Linked DNA regions of Amycolatopsis mediterranei. The protein of the gene in region 1 interacts with the protein of each later gene in a pairwise test. Links are inferred from orthologs where the notes say so. Each region holds a gene or a part of one and is shown on either strand. Other genes may lie near its edges. The genes, in order: rlmB and tsaE.

What was found.
Region 2: the proteins of rlmB (region 1) and tsaE interact in binary tests that used the Escherichia coli proteins (3 or more experiments, as listed by UniProt). The link is inferred for Amycolatopsis mediterranei from one-to-one orthologs.

Annotation. Positions count from the first base shown.
Region 1 is NZ_CP100416.1:9,866,909-9,875,972, reverse strand. What follows is about bases 2,503-5,374. They hold rlmB (23S rRNA (guanosine(2251)-2'-O)-methyltransferase RlmB), read right to left. Parts: upstream 4,481-5,374; coding sequence 3,524-4,480; downstream 2,503-3,523. Other genes in these bases: cysS (cysteine--tRNA ligase), read right to left, coding at 4,510-5,374; ISP_RS44850 (MBOAT family O-acyltransferase), read right to left, coding at 2,503-3,471. In the rest of the region: ISP_RS44865 (hypothetical protein), read right to left, coding at 1-320; ISP_RS44860 (transglutaminase-like domain-containing protein), read right to left, coding at 579-1,160; ISP_RS44855 (histidine phosphatase family protein), read right to left, coding at 1,234-1,839; more of ISP_RS44850, read right to left, coding at 2,038-2,502; more of cysS, read right to left, coding at 5,375-5,898; ISP_RS44835 (HAD family hydrolase), read right to left, coding at 5,942-6,628; ISP_RS44830 (PPOX class F420-dependent oxidoreductase), read right to left, coding at 6,651-7,037; ISP_RS44825 (PPOX class F420-dependent oxidoreductase), read right to left, coding at 7,048-7,443; ispF (2-C-methyl-D-erythritol 2,4-cyclodiphosphate synthase), read right to left, coding at 7,472-7,939; ISP_RS44815 (IspD/TarI family cytidylyltransferase), read right to left, coding at 7,936-8,550; ISP_RS44810 (CarD family transcriptional regulator), read right to left, coding at 8,698-9,064. UniProt on the Escherichia coli protein: Specifically methylates the ribose of guanosine 2251 in 23S rRNA.
Region 2 is NZ_CP100416.1:790,445-799,636, reverse strand. Bases 5,766-8,765 are described here. They hold tsaE (tRNA (adenosine(37)-N6)-threonylcarbamoyltransferase complex ATPase subunit type 1 TsaE), read right to left. Parts: upstream 7,497-8,765; coding sequence 7,035-7,496; downstream 5,766-7,034. Other genes in these bases: alr (alanine racemase), read right to left, coding at 8,587-8,765; ISP_RS03800 (alpha/beta fold hydrolase), read right to left, coding at 7,493-8,590; ISP_RS03810 (serine hydrolase), read left to right, coding at 5,990-6,952; ISP_RS03815 (carboxyl transferase domain-containing protein), read left to right, coding at 5,766-5,879. Also shown: wecB (non-hydrolyzing UDP-N-acetylglucosamine 2-epimerase), read left to right, coding at 1-726; tRNA (adenosine(37)-N6)-threonylcarbamoyltransferase complex transferase subunit TsaD, read right to left, coding at 847-1,893; rimI (ribosomal protein S18-alanine N-acetyltransferase), read right to left, coding at 1,893-2,372; tRNA (adenosine(37)-N6)-threonylcarbamoyltransferase complex dimerization subunit type 1 TsaB, read right to left, coding at 2,369-3,034; ISP_RS03820 (acyl-CoA synthetase), read left to right, coding at 3,134-4,558; more of ISP_RS03815, read left to right, coding at 4,551-5,765; more of alr, read right to left, coding at 8,766-9,192. UniProt on the Escherichia coli protein: Required for the formation of a threonylcarbamoyl group on adenosine at position 37 (t(6)A37) in tRNAs that read codons beginning with adenine.

The DNA.
Region 1 (9,064 bases):
TCGGCCATCAGCGCGCGGTTGAACGCGGGGTCGGGATCGGTCGTCGCCTCGAAGACGTCGGTGGGGAAGAACTCCTTGTTCAGCGCGCGGTATTCGGCGCTCAGGTCCTCCAGCGCGCGCCGGCTTTCCTCGATCACCGGGGTGACGAGTGCCTGCTGCGACGCGCTGGCGGTGATCAGGGTCTGGCCGAACCCGACGATCGCGGAGATCAGGGTGCCGGTGCCCAGCGACGTCACCAGGTTCTTCCCAGTGCCGGGGTCCATCAGGCCGGCGATCCACAGGCTCAGGCCGGCGACCACGACGAGCACCGTGAGGAGCAAGCTCGTCCTGGTCCAGAAGATCTCTTGCAGTGGGGTACGGCGGAGGCGTCCGCCAGCCGCGGCCACGTGCTTCACCTCCCTCGAACCACCCGAACGGACCTGTGCGTAAAGTGTCTGTTCGAGCGCGGGGAGTCACTTTACGCGCCTCTCGGGGTGTGCGAAATAAGAAGTTCGGGGGACAGGACTGACGGACAGACGTCACTCTCGGCAATAATTTTCCGAGTCGTCAGGTTTTCCGAAAACAGAGAAAAACCATGATCAAAGCGTGCGCGGAAGCCCCTTTTCGTACCAGCCGGGGCCCGGTTCGACGGTCATCAGGAAATCCACCACGACGGGTGCGGGCGCCGGGTGGATCTCCGGGAGATCGCGTTCACCACGCGCGAGATCGACCGGCCAGGCCAGTTTTTCCACGTCGAGCGAAAACTCGCCACCGGCGCCCGTGCGGTTGCCGCGCGCGTCGAGCCTCGACCACTTGCCGTGCAGGTACACGGCATTCAGCCCGTGCAGCGCGGAGAGCTCCTGGTAGCAGAAACCGGCCGGAATCCCTTGTGCCCGCAGCAAAGCGGCGAGCAGGTGCGCCTTGGCGTGGCAGATCCCGACGCGCTCGCGCAGGACGTCCGACGCTCGCCAGGTGACCCGCGGATCGCCGGCGTCGATGACGTGCTCGACCTCGTCGCGGACGAAGAGGAACGCGGTTTCGGCGGCTTCGGCGGGATCGTCGACGCCGGGGTGAAGGACGTCCGCCAGCGCGCGGATCGACGGGTGCTCGTGGTCGACGACGGCGTCGGCGGTGAGGTAGTCGCTGAGCCGATCGGAGGTGGGCGTTGGCGCGGGATTCATCCGCGCATCCTGACAGGTGCGGCCATTCGGGCGAGAGCCGTTTTCCGGGGTGGTCACGTCTTGTGGTTGGTGACTACGGAACGTAAAAGTCCGGTGGGAAGCCGGTCCAGCGCAGTTCGGCGGGGAGGTGGCTCAGGTCGTTGTAGGTCAGCAGCGCGGCGGGCCGTCCCGGGGAGTACCGGATGACGGTCAGGCCGGCGTTGGCGTGGGTGAGGGTGAGCCAGCGCCACGGCGGTGCGTCCTGTGACGCGCGGACGAGCCAGCCGACGAGGAAGTTGTGCGTGACGAGGACTTCGTACCGGGGCTCGGTTCCCGGCACGGGACCGCTGAACCGGCGTTCGGCTTCGGCGGCCAGTTCTTCGTCGGCCGGGGGAAACTGGCGGGTGAAGGCGAGGAGGAGGTCGCCGGACGTCTCGGGGAGCTCTTCTCGCTTCGGCGTGTACGGGACGAAGTCGTCTGCCGCTTTGTCGATGTGGATGGGGACGCCGGGGAGCTGGTCGGCGATGAGGTGGGCGGTTTGGGTGGCTCGCGGGAGGGGGCCGTGGTGGATCGAGGTGACCGGGACGTCGCGGAGGCGTCTTCCGAGAAGGACCGCTTGGCGGCAACCGGCTTCGGTGAGGGTTCCGTTCGGGGTCGCTTCACCGTGGCGGGTCAGGAAGAGGTACCGCGTGGTCAGCACCGGGTCAGGGTTTCATGGTTGGGCTGTTCGGGTGAGCGGGTTGGGGATAGTTCTGTTGCGTTTGCCCGCTGACCCGAACGCCGGATTGTTCAATGGCCGCCAGGGGCTGCGTATCGGTTCGGGCGGGGGGTGTGGCCGGAGGTGTGGCTGGGGGTGTGGGCGGAAGTGTTGCGGGGGTGGCTGGGGGCGTTTGCGTTGTCAGAACTGGTAATACAAGAAGGGGCTGAAGGTTCCCGTTGCGATCAAGATTGCCGCGTACAGCAGGCCTACCGTCATCACTCCGATGCGTAGTGCCGTTGCCGGGCGGCTTCTTGATGACTCCAGGAGGGGGCCCGTTACCGGGTGGGCCGGGAGGGCGAACACCGTCAGTGCCGCCAGGAGCAAGACCAGGCGCTGGTTCGTGAATGCCTGCTCCACTCCCGCTCCGAGGCCCTTGAAGTCGGGGATCAGCAGGTGGCCGAGCATCGACAGCGCGTGGCCCAGGTCCGGGGAGCGGAAGAACACCCAGCCGACCACCACCAGCAACATCGTCAAAGCCCTGCGGAGGTAGCGCTTCCACGGCGTCGACGGGTCCAAGTCCAGGCCGAAGCGGCGCTCGATCACCAGGAGGGCGCCGTGGTAGCAGCCCCAGACCAGGAACGTCCACTGGGCTCCGTGCCAGAAGCCCGTCAGGACGAACACAATGCAGAGGTTGCGATACGTCTTCGCCGCTCCATGACGGTTGCCGCCCAGGGGGATGTACACGTAGTCGCGGAACCAGCGGCTCAAGCTCATGTGCCAGCGGCGCCAGAACTCCGTGATCGTCACCGAGGAATACGGCCTCGCGAAGTTCTCCGGCAGCCGGAAGCCCAGCATGCGGCCGAGGCCGATGGCCATGTCCGAATAGCCCGAGAAGTCGAAGAACAGCTGGAGGGTGTAGCCGATCGCGCCCAGCCAGGCCGTGGTGAACGTCAGCTGGTCCGAGGGGACCTTGAAACACGCGTCGACCAACGGGCCCAGTGAGTCCGCGATGATCGTCTTCTTGCACAGGCCCAGCGCGAACCGGGGAAAGCCCGCCGCGATGTCGTCCAGGCGGTGCGAGCGCAGCTGCGGGAGCTGGTCGGCGATCTCGCGGTACCGCACGATCGGGCCCGCCACCAGCTGCGGGAACATCGCGATGTACGCCGCGAACGACACCGGGTTGCGCAGGGCCTGACGCTCGCCGCGGTAGATGTCCACCACGTACGAAATGTGGTGGAACGTGTAGAACGAGATGCCGATCGGGACCACCAGGCTCGCCACCGGCACGCTGCCGCCGAACCAGTGGGCCACCGCCGCGATCTGCTGGGTCGCGAAGCCCGCGTACTTCCAGATCAGCAGCACCGAGACGTCGAGCGACACCACCGCGATCAGGATCCGGCGCCGTCGGACGCCGTGGACGTCCCAGGGGCTCGGGGCCAGGAGCGGTCCCGCCAAGAAGTTGACGACCATGCAGCCGAGCAGCAGGAAGACGAACCCGCCGGCGCCGATCGTGTAGAACAGCAGGCTGGCGACCGCGATGATGCCGTTTCGCCAGCTCCGCGGGCACACCAGCACGGCGATGAGCACCGCCGGCATGAAGTACCACAAGAAGAGCGGCGAAACGAACGACATCGGGTCCCCTCGGTCTATCCGACGGTGACCTTAACCCGGCTGGGTGGCGGTGTCAGACCCGCCCGGCGAGACGACGGCGCCGCGCCACCTCGGCCAGCAGGACCCCCGCCGCCACCGAGGCGTTGAGGGATTCCACCCCCGCGGCCATCGGGATCGACACCGTCGCGTCACACGTTTCCCGCACCAGGCGGGACAGCCCGCGGCCCTCCGAGCCCAGCACGATGACCAGCGGGTCGGCCGCCAGCTCCAGCTCGTCGATGTCCACCGAACCGTCGGCGTCCAGGCCCACCAGCATCAAGCCGTCGTTCGCCCACGCCTTGAGCTGCCGCGTCAGGTTCGTCGCCACCGCGATCGGCAGCTTCGCCGCCGTGCCCGCACTCGTCCGCCACGCCACCGCCGTCATGCCCGCGCTGCGCCGCTCCGGCAGCAGCACGCCGTGCGCCCCGAACGCGGCCGCCGAGCGGATCACCGCGCCCAGGTTGCGCGGGTCGGTGACGCCGTCGAGCGCGACGAACAGCGGTACCTCGCCCGAGTTGCGGGCCGCCGCCATCAGGTCGTCCGGGTGCGCGTACTCGAACGGCGGGACCTGCAGGCCCAGGCCCTGGTGCACGGCCCGGTTGGTCTTGCGGTCCAGCTCCTCGCGCGGGATCTCCAGGATCGAGATGCCCTTGTCGCCGGCCAGCCGGACGGCGTCGTTCACCCGGTCGTCGATCTCGATGTTCAGCGCGACGTACAGCGCGGTCGCCGGGACACCCGCGCGCAATGCCTCGACCACCGGGTTGCGCCCGGCGATCAGCTCCGGCTTGTCGGCCTTCTTCTGCCGCGCCTGGTCGCGCTTCGTCGCGGCGTTGGCCGACCGGTAGGCCTTGTGCCCGGGACGGTCCTCCGCCTTCGGGGTGGGCCCCTTGCCTTCGAGGGCCTTGCGGCGCTGACCGCCCGAGCCGACGACGGCACCCTTCTTGGTGCCCGTCTTGCGGATCGCGCCTTGGCGCCGCGAGTTGCCTGCCATGGTGAAAGTTCCTTGCGTAGAAAGCCGGTTCAGTCGGACTTCACAGTCCACTGAGGACCGTTGGGGGTGTCCTCCACCACGATGCCCGCCTGCTGGAGGCGGTCACGGGCGGCGTCCGCGCGGGCGAAGTCCTTCTCGGCCCGGGCCTGCTGGCGCTCGGCCAGCAGCCCTTCGACGATCCGGGACAGCGCTTCTTTGGTGGGCGTTTCGGAACCGCCCGCCTCGGACCAGCGCGCGGACAGCGGGTCGAGGCCGAGCACGTCGGTCATCGCGCGGACGGCCGCGGCGAATTCGAGTGCCTTGGAGGTGTCGCCCGCGTCGAGGGCGGCGTTACCGTCCCGCACCGTGGTGTGGACCACGGCGAACGCCTGCGGGGTGGCGAGGTCGTCGTCGAGCGCGTTCGCGAACGCCTCGGGGATGATGCCGACCGGCACGTCGCCCGCCGCGGCGGCGCGGCGCAGGAACGTCTCGATCCGCCGGTAGCCCTGCGCGGCCTCGGAGACCGCGGTGTCGGAGTACTCGATCGTCGACCGGTAGTGCGGCTGGACCAGGTAGTACCGCAGCTCCGGGGCCCGGTAGCGGTCCAGCATCGCGGGGATCGACACGGTGTTGCCGAGCGACTTCGACATCTTCTCGCCCGACATGGTCACCCAGGCGTTGTGCAGCCAGAACCGCGCGAAGGCGTCGCCCACCGCGTTGGACTGGGCGCGCTCGTTTTCGTGGTGCGGGAAGACCAGGTCGATGCCGCCGCCGTGGATGTCGAACTCCGCGCCGAGGTACGCCGTCGCCATCGCCGAGCACTCCAGGTGCCAGCCCGGCCGGCCGTTGCCCCACGGCGTCGGCCACGACGGCTCGCCCGGCTTCGCGCTCTTCCACATCGTGAAGTCGCGCGGGTCGCGCTTGCCGCGGGTCGGCGTCTCGCCCTGCTGGACGTCTTCGAGGACCTGGCCGGACAGCTTGCCGTACTCGTCGAACGACTTGACCGAGAAGTAGACGTCGCCGTCCGCGACGTAGCCGTGGCCGCTCTCGATGAGGCGTTCCATCAGCTCGACCATCTGGGTGACGTGCCCGGTCGCGCGCGGGTTGATCGACGGCGGCAGGCAGCCCAGCTGATCGTACGCGGTCTCGAAGGCGCGCTCGTGCGTCGCGCCCCACTCCCACCACGGCCGCTCGTTCTCGGCGGCCTTGGTAAGGATCTTGTCGTCGATGTCCGTGACGTTGCGGACCAGCAGCACGTCCAGTCCACTGTGGACGAGCCAGCGGCGCAGGACGTCGTAGTTCAGGACGCCGCGGACGTGCCCGATGTGCGGAACGCCCTGCACGGTGGCCCCGCACACGTAGATCGACGCCGTTCCGCTACGGACGGGGTGGAACTCCCGTACGCTCCGGGTCGCTGTGTCGAAAAGGTGAAGGGCCACCCTCAAAGGGTACGGGGTCGGGCGTGAGCGACCTCTCTGGCCCTCAAGCCACGCCGAAGCCGCGCAACGCCGTGAGCAGGGCGTCCGGCCGTTCGGCCGTCGGCAGCGGGTCGACCAGCGCGAACTCGCAGCCCAGGGCGCGGGCGCCGCCGTCGGCCTCCTCGCTGTCGCCGACCATCAGCGTCTCGGTGGCCGGCACGCCGAGTTCCTCGACGGCCTTGCGGAAGATCTCCAGCTCGGGCTTGACCGCGCCGACCTCGAAGGACAGCACGAACTCGTCGACGTAGGCGTCCCACCCGCGGCCGGTGAACGCGGGCCGGATGTCGAAGGCGATGTTGCTCAGCACGCCGACCTTCAGCCCCCGCTCGGCGACCGCCTTCAGCGCGGCTTCGGTGTCCGGGTACGGCGTCCACTGGCTGGGATCGATGAGCCGGTCGTAGAGCGCTTCGGCCTGGTCGAAGTGCGGGACGCCGGACTTCTTCAGCACCTCGAGGTAGACCTTCCGGTGCAGCACGGGGTCGCGGTCGCGGTGCTGCCAGGCGTGCACGTGCTCGGCGTCGAGCTCGACGACCTGCCCGACCGGGGCGGTCATCCGGCGCATCAGCTCGGCCTGTGCCTCGATGTCGAGCGGCTCACCTTTGTGGTCGGTCAGTTCGGTGAGCCAGGACTCGTCCTGCTCGAGCCGGAACAGCGTGCCGGAGAAGTCGAACAACACGGCCCTGATCGTCATGGTTTCCAGCCTAACGGGACCCTCAGGCCGAATGCCCTGTGATGTGTTCGGGGACAACGCGCACGAGCACGCGCACGACGTCGGCCGGCTCGGGCGGGAAGGTCGTGCCGGTGTACTTGCGGGCCAGCTCGTCGTTCAGCTCGGCGCCGCCTTCGACGGTGACCTCGGCGCGGCCGCGGATCTCGACGTAGTTTTCGGGGTCGGCCAGGTCGAAGACGGAGAGCGAGACGCGGGGGTCGCGCTGGATGTTGCGTTCCTTTCGCCGGCCCTGGACGGTCACGAAGACCACGGTGTCCCCGTCGCGCTTCGCCCAGACGACGGAGCTCTGCGGCGAGCCGTCGGCGTTGGTGGTGGCCACGACGGGGTAGTTGGTGCCGTCGAGCAGGGCCTTGGTGGCGTCGTTGAACATGGTCTGGACCCTATTTCACGTTGCCGGCGACCTTGTCGACCTTGAGCCGGACGATCACGCGTTCGGTCTCGGGACCCTCGGGCGGCGGGTCCTGGGCGAGGTACTTGTGGCTGAGCGTCTTCGGGAGGGTCTTGCCGGGGTCGGGGGTGATCGTGACGGTGCCGCGCAGCTGGGTGTGCCGGTAGGGGTTCTCGACGTCGGTGATGGAGACGCTGATGCGGGGGTCGCGCCGCAGGTTGCGGACCTTCCGGCGATCCTCGGTCGCGCTGAAGACGAGGTCGCCGTCGTCGAGGGCGATCCAGACGACGGAGGTCTGGGGTCCGCCGTCCGGGTCGAGGGTGGCGACCGTCGCGAAGTTCTTCCCGTCGACCAGCGCGCGGACCTCGTCCGAGAGAGTGAGGGGCATATCACGGCGAACGGGCTTGGGTGGGTGCCTATTCCGCCGCCAGCAGCAGCGCCGTCGCGAAGGCCGCGATGCCCTCGCCGCGCCCTGTCAGCCCCAAGCCGTCGGATGTGGTTCCGGACACGCTCACCGGGCCGCCCACTGCCTCCGACAGCACCTTCTGTGCCTCTTCGCGCCGCTTCCCGACCCGGGGGGCATTGCCGACGATCTGGACCGTGGCGTTCGCCACCCGCCAGCCCGCCGCCTCGATCAGGCCGCGGACCTCGGCCAGCATGTCCGCGCCGTGGGCGCCGTCCATCCGGGGGTCGCCCGTGCCGAACACCGCGCCCAGGTCGCCGAGGCCCGCCGCCGACAGGAGGGCGTCACACAGCGCGTGCGCTGCGACGTCGCCGTCGGAGTGGCCCGCGCAGCCGTCCGCGTCCGGCCACGACAGGCCCGCCATCCAGCACTCGCGGCCCGGTTCGATCGGGTGGACGTCGACCCCGTTGCCGATCCTCACAGCGTCTCCTCGTGCTTCGGTGCCGCCGCGATCGCCTCGGCCAGGGACAGTTCGAACTCGCTGGTGACGCGCATCGCGTCCGGGTGGCCGGGGACCGTCGCCGCGCCGGCGGGCGCGAGGTCCGGCCGGAACGCCGCGAACGCATAACCCACCGGCGTCTGGACCGTGCGCAGCCGCGTCCGGTCCTCCGTGCCGATGATCAGCGACGCCGCGTCGGTCACCTTCACCGTGTCGGCCATCGGCAGCACCGGGACCGCGACTGGCGCGCCGTCACGGACCGCGCTGATCACGTCACGCACCGTTTGCGCAGGAATGAAGGCTCTCAGTGCATCGTGGAGGAGTACAACTGAGTCACGGGGAAGTGCGGGCTCGACGGCGGCGAACGCCGCGCCGGGCGAGCCGGGCACGACCCGGCAAGCGAGGCCGCGGACGGCCTCGGAAAACGACGACGCACACCGCTGGGGGGCCGCCACGAGCACCAGATCGATCTCCGGCACGTCGAGCAGCCCCCGCACGGTGTGCGTGAGTAGCGCCTCACCATGGACCGGCGTGAGAGCGAGCTCTCCGTCGGCGGCATGATGTGCGACGGTCACGATCGCGACGACGTTCATCGGTACGCGATCGTAGAGGCACCCGCCCGCCCGTCGAGCGGGATGCCCTGGGCGTTGAGAACCTTGTTCAGCCGTCGGACGGCGCAAGCGTCACCGCGGGCAGGTGACCTGCGATCCGTAGCGCCGTCCTGACCAGAAGTAAGATTCTCAGACCGTCGCGGTTTCCAGAACTTCGTCGAGGAGGACCTCAGCCTTGTCCTCGTCGGTGCCCTCCGCGAGCGCGAGCTCGCTGACCAGAATTTGCCGCGCCTTCGCCAGCATGCGCTTCTCACCGGCTGAAAGTCCGCGGTCCTTCTCTCGCCGCCAGAGGTCGCGCACCACTTCGGCCACCTTGTTCACATCGCCGGAGGCGAGCTTCTCGAGGTTGGCCTTGTACCGACGAGACCAGTTGGTGGGCTCCTCGGTGTGCGGAGCACGCAGAACGTCGAAGACCTTGTCCAGTCCTTCTTGCCCGACGACATCGCGGACGCCGACGATTTCGGCGTTGTCAGCGGGCACGCGAACCGTGAGATCC
Region 2 (9,192 bases), 9.1 Mb from region 1 along the record:
GCGGCGCTGCACCTGGCCCCAACGCTCGGCGCGGCGGCGGCCCTGCGCTCGGAAGGCGTTGCGCGGCAGCAGATCGCGGTCACGGGCAACACGGTGGTCGACGCGGTCCTGGACATCGCGGCCCGCGACCTACCGGCCCGCGACACGGCGCTGGCATTGCTGGAGATGGGACTCGCCGAAGCCGGCGAGCGGCTGGTGCTGGTCACCTCCCACCGGCGAGAGTCCTGGGGCGAGCCCCTGGAGCGGACGCTGGCGGCGGTACAGCTGATCGTGGCCGAGCACCCGGACGTCCAGGTACTGTTCCCGGCGCACCCGAACCCCCAGGTCCGCGCCCAGGTGGAGGCGGCACTGGCCGGCCTCCCCCGGGTGACGGTGACGGACCCGCTGGAGTACCCGGACCTGGTCCGCGCGTTGCGCCTGGCATCGCTGGTGCTGACGGATTCGGGCGGCATCCAGGAGGAGGCCCCGACGTTCGGCACCCCAGTGGTGGTGCTGCGCGACGTGACCGAGCGCATGGAGGTCGTGGCGGCCGGCTGCGCATGGCTGGCGGGCACGGACACCGAGCGCATAGCGGACACGGCGGCAAGGTTGCTGAGCGGCGAACTGCGCCCGGCCCAGGTCGGGAACCCTTACGGCGAAGGCAATGCGGCAATCCTGGCGGTAGCAGCAATCGAGGAACTGCTGGGCGTACGGGCCCCAACCCCCACCCCGGCAACGGCATCCTGACGCGCGCACAGCAATCGCGGCAACCTCACCAACCGCAACACGGCGCCCACACCCCCGCAACCCCGATCCGAAGCCAAAACCCGGCCGTAGTCACGATCAGGCTTCGGGGTGGCGGAAAATCTACAACGACACCACATTCACCGGCAAAGCCGGGTTAGCACTGAACTCCAGCGGAGCAGTCGGACGCTTGGCAGCCACCACATGAGCACCCAAGGCTGCAATCATCGCACCATTATCAGTACACAGCCGCGGCCGAGGAACCCGCAGCTCAATACCCGCAACCGCACAGCGTTCGGCCGCGAGTTCCTTCAACCGAGAATTCGCGGCCACACCACCGGAAATCACCATCGTGCCGATCCCCTGCTCCTTCGCGGCACGAATCGCCTTCGCGGTCAGCACATCCGCAACGGCCTCCTGGAACGACGCCGCAACATCGTCCACCGGAATCTCCTCGCCACGCCGCGCAGCGCCCTCGACCCAACGAGCAACCGAAGTCTTCAACCCCGAGAAGGAAAAATCAAACGCAGCATCCCGCGGCCCCGTCATCCCCCGAGGGAACGCAATCGCCGCCGGGTTCCCCTTCTTGGCCGCGTTGTCGATCGGCGGACCACCCGGGTACGGCAGCCCGAGCACGCGCGCAACCTTGTCGTACGCCTCACCGGCCGCATCATCCACAGTGGACCCCAGCTCGGTGATCGACGACGCGATGTCGTCAACGCGCAGCAGCTGCGTGTGCCCACCGGAAACCAGCAACGCCAGGCACGGCGCCGGCAACGGCCCGTGCTGCAGCGTGTCGACAGCGATGTGCCCGGCCAGGTGGTTGACGCCGTACAAAGGCACGTCCAACGCCGTCGCATACGCCTTGGCCGCGGAGACACCGACGAGCAGCGCACCGGCCAGCCCCGGGCCGGCCGTCACCGCAATAGCGTCCACATCGGACAGCGAAAGACCAGCCGTGGCGAAGGCCCGCTGAGTCGTCGGGACCATCGCCTCCAGATGCGCACGACTGGCAACCTCAGGCACCACCCCGCCGAACCGGGCGTGCTGCTCGACACTGGAGGCGACCTCGTCGGCCAGCAGCTCGACCGTGCCGTCGTCGTGCAGCCGGACCAGCCCGACGCCGGTCTCGTCGCACGAGCTCTCGATACCCATGATGATGCGTGCCATCAGCCCGCCACCCCGTCTCGCGTCCGCGCCGGGCGGACCATCGTGTACGCGTCGGCGCCGGAGGGCTGGTAGTAGCGCTTCCGGATGCCGAGCCGTTCGAAGCCGTGGCGCTCGTACAGGGCGAGCGCGGTGGTGTTGTCCGTGCGGACCTCGAGGAAGACCGGCGCCTCGAACTCGTCGGCCCGCGTCAGCAGCGCCTGCAGCAGCGCCTTGCCGATGCCCTGGCCCTGGTGCTCGGGCGCGACGCCGATGGTGTGCACGGTCGCCTCGTACTCGCCGCGGCGGCGGCCGACGACGGCCAGCCCGGCGTAGCCGAGCAGCTCATCGCCCTCGTCCGGGCGGGCGGCGAGGTAGAAGTTGCCCGCGTCCAGTTCGGAGTGGAAGGCGCGGGCGCTCCACGGGTCGTCGCCGGGGAACAGGATCTTCTCGATCTCCACGCACCGGGCGATGTCCATGCGGCGCAGCGGCTCGAGTCTCACGAAGCGGTCACCCGTTTCGGCGCCGCGGGTTCGGCGGCGTCGGGGCGGCGCAGGTACAACGGCGTCAGCGGGGCCGGCGGCTCCGAAGTGAGCAAGGCGCTCCGAGCGACCTTCACCAGCCCGGCGGGCGACGGGAAGCGCGGCTCGACCGGCCGGACGTCGAGCACTTCGGCGTACAGCAGGGCGCCGTCCCCGGCCGCCACCTTGACGTCGGTCTCGAGGCCGGCGGGACGCTGGACGTGCGGGCCGTCGGTGCGCCGCCCGGCGGCGTCGTAGGCCGCCCAGTAGACCTCGCGACGACGGGCGTCGGTGAGCACGAGGAAAGCGTTGTCCCCCGGGGCGACGTCGGCGGCCAGTGCGTCGAGGCTGCAGACCGGGTACACCGGGATGCCGAGGGCGTGGCCGAGCGCGGCGGCGGTGGCCAGGCCGGCACGCAGGCCGGTGAACGGCCCGGGGCCGACGCCGGCGACGATCGCGTCGAGGTCCTTGAAGGTCACCCCGGCGGCCTCGGCGGCGGCCAGCGCGTGCGGCGTGATCAGCTCTCCGTGGGCGCGGGGGTCGACCGTGACGCGCTCACCGCGCGTCTCGACCAAGCCGCCGTCCAGCGCGACGACGCCCGCGGTCACCGCCGGGGTCGAGGTATCGATCGCCAGTACCAACACGGTGTCCCAGCCTACGACCAGCGTCTTCGGCTGGTTGCTGCAGGGGACGGATCAGCACGGTAACGTGCGGAAGGAGTCCGACACTGGGAGGTCCCCGCGGTGCCCGACCCCTTGTTTCCCACGCTCGTCGCCGGTGCCGCGAAGGAAGCCTTGCGCTTCGGCGACCACGTCCTGACCTACGACGAGCTGGCCGCCGTCGCCGGCGGTCTCGCCCGCGAGCTGCCACCCGGCCGGGTGGCGGTGTGGGCGACGCCGACCGTCCACACGAGTGTCGCGGTCGTCGCCGCGCTGCTCGCCGGGGTGCCGGCGGTGCCGCTCAACCCGAAGATCGGCGAGCGCGAGCTCGCCCACATCCTCGCCGACAGCGAACCCGCCCTCGTCCTGGCCGAGCCCGGCGCCGACCTGCCCGCCGGGCTCGCCGCCCTGCCGCACCGGGACATCTCCCTGAGCGGGGGGAAAGCGCTGGTCGCGGACGAGCCCGACCCGGAAAGCCCGGCGCTGATCGTCTACACCTCGGGCACCACCGGGCCGCCGAAGGGCGTCGTGCTCCCCCGCCGCGCGCTCGCGACCACACTGGACGCCCTGGAGGACGCCTGGGGCTGGACGGCCGACGACGTCCTGGTGCACGCGCTTCCCCTGTTCCACGTGCACGGCCTGATCCTCGGCATCCTCGGCCCGCTGCGCCGCGGCGGTTCGGTGCGCCACCTCGGCCGGTTCTCGACCGAAGGCGTCGCGCGGGAGCTGGCGGCCGGCGCGACGATGCTGTTCGGCGTCCCGACGATGTACCACCGGATCGCCGGCGAGGTCGGCTCCGACGCCGCGCTCGCCGACGCGCTCAAGCGGGCCCGGCTGCTGGTCTCCGGGTCGGCGGCGCTGCCGGTGTGCGACCACCAGCTGATCACCGCGGCGACCGGCCAGCAGGTCGTCGAGCGCTACGGCATGACCGAGACGCTGATGAACACCAGCGTCCGCGCGGACGGCGAGCACAAGCCCGGCACGGTCGGCGTCCCGCTGCGAGGTGTCGAACTGCGGCTGGTCGGCGACGCCGGCGAAGTGGTCGAAGACGTCGAGACGGTCGGCGAGATCCAGGTCCGCGGGCCGAACCTGTTCACCGAGTACCTCAACCGCCCGGACGCGACCGCGGCCGCGTTCGACGGCGGCTGGTTCCGCACCGGCGACATGGCCACCCGCGACACCGACGGGTACGTGAAGATCGTCGGCCGCAAGGCGACCGACCTGATCAAGAGCGGCGGCTACAAGATCGGCGCGGGTGAGATCGAGAACGCGCTGCTCGAGCACCCCGGCGTCGCCGAGGCGGCCGTCACCGGCGAGCCGGACGACGACCTCGGCGAGCGCATCGTCGCCTGGATCGTGCCGTCCGGCGAGCCACCGGCCGCCGACGAGCTCGCCGACCACGTCGCGAAACTGCTCGCACCGCACAAGCGCCCGCGGGTCGTCCGATACCTGGACGCGTTGCCGCGCAACGACATGGGCAAGGTCATGAAGCGGGCGCTCGGTGCCTAGGCTGCCGGCGCGGGAGATCCTCGGCGCGATCGGAAGCGGTTTCACGGAGTTCCCGACCCCGCTGCGCGAGGAGCCCGCCGACGGCCCGATCGGCTGGCCGGGCTACCGGGAAGCGCGTTCCGCCGCGGAAGAGCGCACGGGTGAGAAGGAATCGGTCCTCTGCGGGACGGCGAAGATCGGCGACGTCGAAGCCGTGCTGATCGCCTTCGAGTTCGGGTTCCTCGGCGGATCGCTCGGGCAGCGCACCGGCGACCGGATCGAAGCGGCGTTCGCGCACGCCCGCGACGTGCGGCTGCCGGTGGTGTCGCTGATCGCGACCGGCGGCAGCCGCATGCAGCAGGGCATGCGCGCGTTGATGCAGCTGCAGCGGGTGGCGCGGGCGTCGGCGTTGACGCGTTCGGTGGGCATCCCCCAGCTCTCGGTGCTGCGCGACCCGACGACCGGCGGCGGCTGGGCGACGCTCGGCGCGGGCGCCGACGTCATCCTCGCGCTGCCGGAAGCCCAGGTCGGGTTCGCGGGCTCGCGGGTGCGCCCGCCCGGCTCGCCCGAGGCGTACACCGCGGAGGCGCATTTCGGCTGGGGTCAGGTCGACGCCGTCGTGGCGCCGGAGGAACTCGGCACGGCGCTGGAACGGTGGCTGCGGCTGCTGACCGCGCATTCGTCGGCCGCGGCTCCGCCGCCTTCCGCGCTGCGAGCCGCTTCGGTGCCTGCCACGGGCTGGGAAGCGGTTCAGGCCGCGCGGTCACCATCGCGGGCCCGGGCGGCGGAGTACCTCGACAGTTACTTCGACTGGCGGCAGGACATCAGCGGCGACCGCGTCGGCGGCGCGGATCCCGGTGTCGCGTGCGGCTTCGGCTGGCGCGACGGGCGGACGGTCGCGTACGCGGCTCAGTGCGGCACGCCGACGTTGCCGTCGGGGTTCCGGACGGCGGCCCGGCTGGTGCGGCTGGCTTCCCGCCTGGGCATCCCGGTGCTGACGCTGGTCGACACCCCGGGCGCGGCGAACGACGCGGCGGCGGAGCAGGCGGGCGCGGGCGGCGCGATCGCGGAGATGTTCGAGGCGGTGGCGACGGCCTCGGTCCCGGTGACGACGCTGGTGATCGGCGAAGGCGGCTCGGGCGGTGCACTGGCGTTCGCCGCGGCGGGTTCGACCTGGGTGGCCCCGGACGCGTACTTCTCGGTGACGTCCCCGGAAGCCGCGGCGGCGATCCTCAAGCGTCCGGCCGAGGAGGTGCCGGACATCGCCAACCGGCTGCACCTGCGACCGCAGGACCTCGTGGACCTGGGCGTCGCGCGGGCGGTGGTGAGTCCGGCTCGATGATCGACGTCCGGTGAGCAGGGTGCAGTCGACGAGGATTGTGCCGCCGGCGGGTCCATCCGTGGTTGGATCTTGCGATGGGGTATCAATTCAACAGGCGAGCGGCGTTCGGTTTGGGGACCGCCGTCGCCGCCGGAAGCATTCTGGCCGGCTCTCCCGCGTACGCGCAGGAAGCAGACATCGAGGCCAGCCCGGCCACACCGGACCGGGCCAGGCAGAAGGTGAAGCGCGTCTACGACACCGCGGCCGCTGAGGCAGGCGGCATCTGGAACTCCTACATCAGCGTGGCCGACCAGGTGGCCGTCGACGTGGCGCCCGACGAGATCGTCGAGGCGTACAGCGTCAACAAGGTGGCCGTCGCGGTCACCTTGATGGACAAGATCGACCGTGGCCTGCTCACCCTGGACCAGCAGGTCCAGGTGCCGGCGAGCATCGTCGTGCCGGGTGGCGACGGCATCATCATCCTGGACAAGGCGTACCCGAGCGCGTTCACGCTGGGCCACGTCCTGTCGCTGTTCCTCACGGTTTCGGACGACACGTGCGTCCGGCTGGTGGGGCTCGTGGTTCCGGCGGCCGAGATCAACCAGATCCTGGTGGCCAAGGGCTTCCCCAAGACCCAGGTCACGCCGGTGGCCAACCCGAACCGCTACTTCCTCGGCCAAACCACTCCGCGCGAGACCCACGACCTGCTGAAGGCGCTGGTCGCGGGCACCTTGCTGAGCCCGGCGTCGACGGATTACCTGCTGTCCCTCCTGCGGTCGCAGGTGGCGTTCACCGACGGTATCCGCCGGGAGATGTCGTCGGTCGATCGGTCGAGGATCGCCACGAAGGCGGGCTGGCTGAACGACGGCCGCAACGAGGCGGGAATCATGTTCGACGCCGCGGGCAAGCCGGTGTTGATCTACTCGATGTTCGCGCACGGCCAGGCGAACCCCGAGGACTTCGGGGCCACGCACCCCGTCCGGCAGGCCAGCGCGAAGATGGGGCCGAAGTTCCTGTGCGCGGTCGACAAGATCGCGGGCGCCGGCGCCAGGACCTTCCGGGCACCGGCCTACCAGCAGTACAACGGCGGCTGAGCGCAGCTGCGGAGGGCTCAACCGCAGTGAATGACTCATTCCTTGCGTCCGACGCCAGGAATGAGTCATTCACTGCGGGAGGTCACGCCTGTGCCAGCTCCGGAGTGCGGTCGGCCCAGGTGCCGTGCGGTTCGAGGGTGATCTCGCGGACGTCGTCCTCGCGGCGGTCCAGGCGGACCACCAGGTAATCCTCCGACAGCCGCTCCGCCGACCCCTCACCCCACTCGACCACGATCGCCGAACGCTCGAGGTCCGTGTCCAGGTCCAGGTCGTCCAGCTGGGACAGGTCGCCGCCCAGGCGGTACGCGTCCACGTGCACCAGGGGGACACCCGCCGAGCCCGCCGGGTGGACGCGGGCCAGCACGAACGTCGGGGAACTCACCCGGCCGCCGACACCGAGGCCGTCCGCGATGCCGCGGGTCAGCGTCGTCTTGCCCGCGCCGAGCGGACCCGCGAGCAGCACCAGGTCACCCGCGCGCAGGGAACGGCCGAGGGACCGCCCGAACTCCATCGTGTCTTCGGGGGTCGGGAACACGAAACTCAACGCTGCCACCACCAGGTTCGCCGGGACGAGGATTCGCCGTCCACACCGGAACAGCGTTGCAGGAGATCGATCAGATGGCTGTTCACCAGCTCGGGCTGCTCGAGCTGGACCATGTGCCCGGCGCCGCGGACGCGCACCAGCTCGGCGTCGGGCAGCTCGGCCGCGATCCGCTCGGCGTGCGCGAACGGCGTGAACCGGTCCGAATCGCCGCCGATGACCAGCACTTGCGCGTGCTTCAGGCCGGCCAGCGCGGCGTAGCGGTTGTGGCTGCCGAGCGTGTCGATGAAGTTGACGAGCCCGCGCACCGGCGTCACTTCCAGCATCTCGAGCATGAAGTCGACGAGCCGCGGGGCGACGTCGCGGCTCCCGAACGCCAGCCGGCGCACGGCCTGGCGCGTCAGCTGGCCGCCCGCCGCGCGGACGAACTCCACCAGCCCCGGCTGCCAGCCGGCGAGCCCGCCGGCGGCGCGCGTCAGCGGGTTGTACTTCGAGAGCAGCGAACGCGGCAACCCGCGTGCGCCGACTTCGCCCGCCGCCGTCGCGATGAAGGCAACACCTTCCACCCGCTCTTCGAACAGCTCAGGGAACTCGGCGGCCAGCTCCATGATCACCATGCCGCCCATCGAATGCCCCATCAGCACGATGGGCCCCTCCGGCACCACGGAACGCAGCACGCAGTCCAGGTCCCGGGCCAGCTGTTCGATGGTCGACGTCTCGGTCGAAGCCGCGCCGGACAGGCCGTGGCTGCGGTGGTCGTAGTACACCTGACGCACGCGAGGCAGCCGAAGCGAGGCGAGGTCACGACGCTGGAAATGCCAGCAGCGCCGCGAAAGCGCGAAGCCGTGGACCCCCACGACGGTCAGTTCCGGTTCACCGCCGTCTTCCGGGTCGATCTCCTCGACCGAAAGCGGCGTGCCGTCCTCGGCCGCGACCGTCGAAGTGCGGTCCGGCTTCAGCTCCCCCAACGGCTCGTCCACGTACGGATCCTCACTGTGCCGCCGCTGCTGCGCGGCGACCGCGATGGCGGCGGCGGTACCGGTGGCCAGGGCCCCGACCCCGCCGGCGATGGCCAGCAATCGTCGTGAAGGTGTCACGGGCGTTCCCCCAGATACCGGCGCCGCACCCGCGGCCGGTACATCGAGGTCACGATCTCGTAGTCGATGGTGCCCAGCTTGTCGGCCCATTCCCGGGCCGTCGGCTCACCGTGCGCGCCGGCGCCGAAGAGGACGACCTCGTCGCCGACGGAAGGCTCGTAGTCACCGCAGTCGACCACCAGCTGGTCCATGCAGACGCGCCCGGCGACCGGCCGCCGCTGCCCGCCGAGGAGTACGTCCATGCGGCCGGACAGCGACCGCGGGACGCCGTCGGCGTACCCGGCCGGGACGAGCGCCAGATTCGTCTCCCGCGAAGCAGTCCAGGTGTGCCCGTAGGACACCGATTCCCCGGCCTCGATCCGCTTGACCAGTGCGACGGCTGACCGGAACGTCATGGCCGGGCGCAGGTCTTCCGGCTGTGGCACCGGGTTCAGCCCGTACATCGCGATGCCGGGCCGGACGATGTCGAAGTGCAGGTCCGGGCGGGTGAGCAGGGCCGCGGAGTTCGCCAGGTGCCGCATCGGGTCGAGCCCGGCGGCGCGGGCGGTGTCGTAGGCCTCGGCGAAGCGCTTGGCCTGCAGGTCGATCGAGGGGTGTTCCGG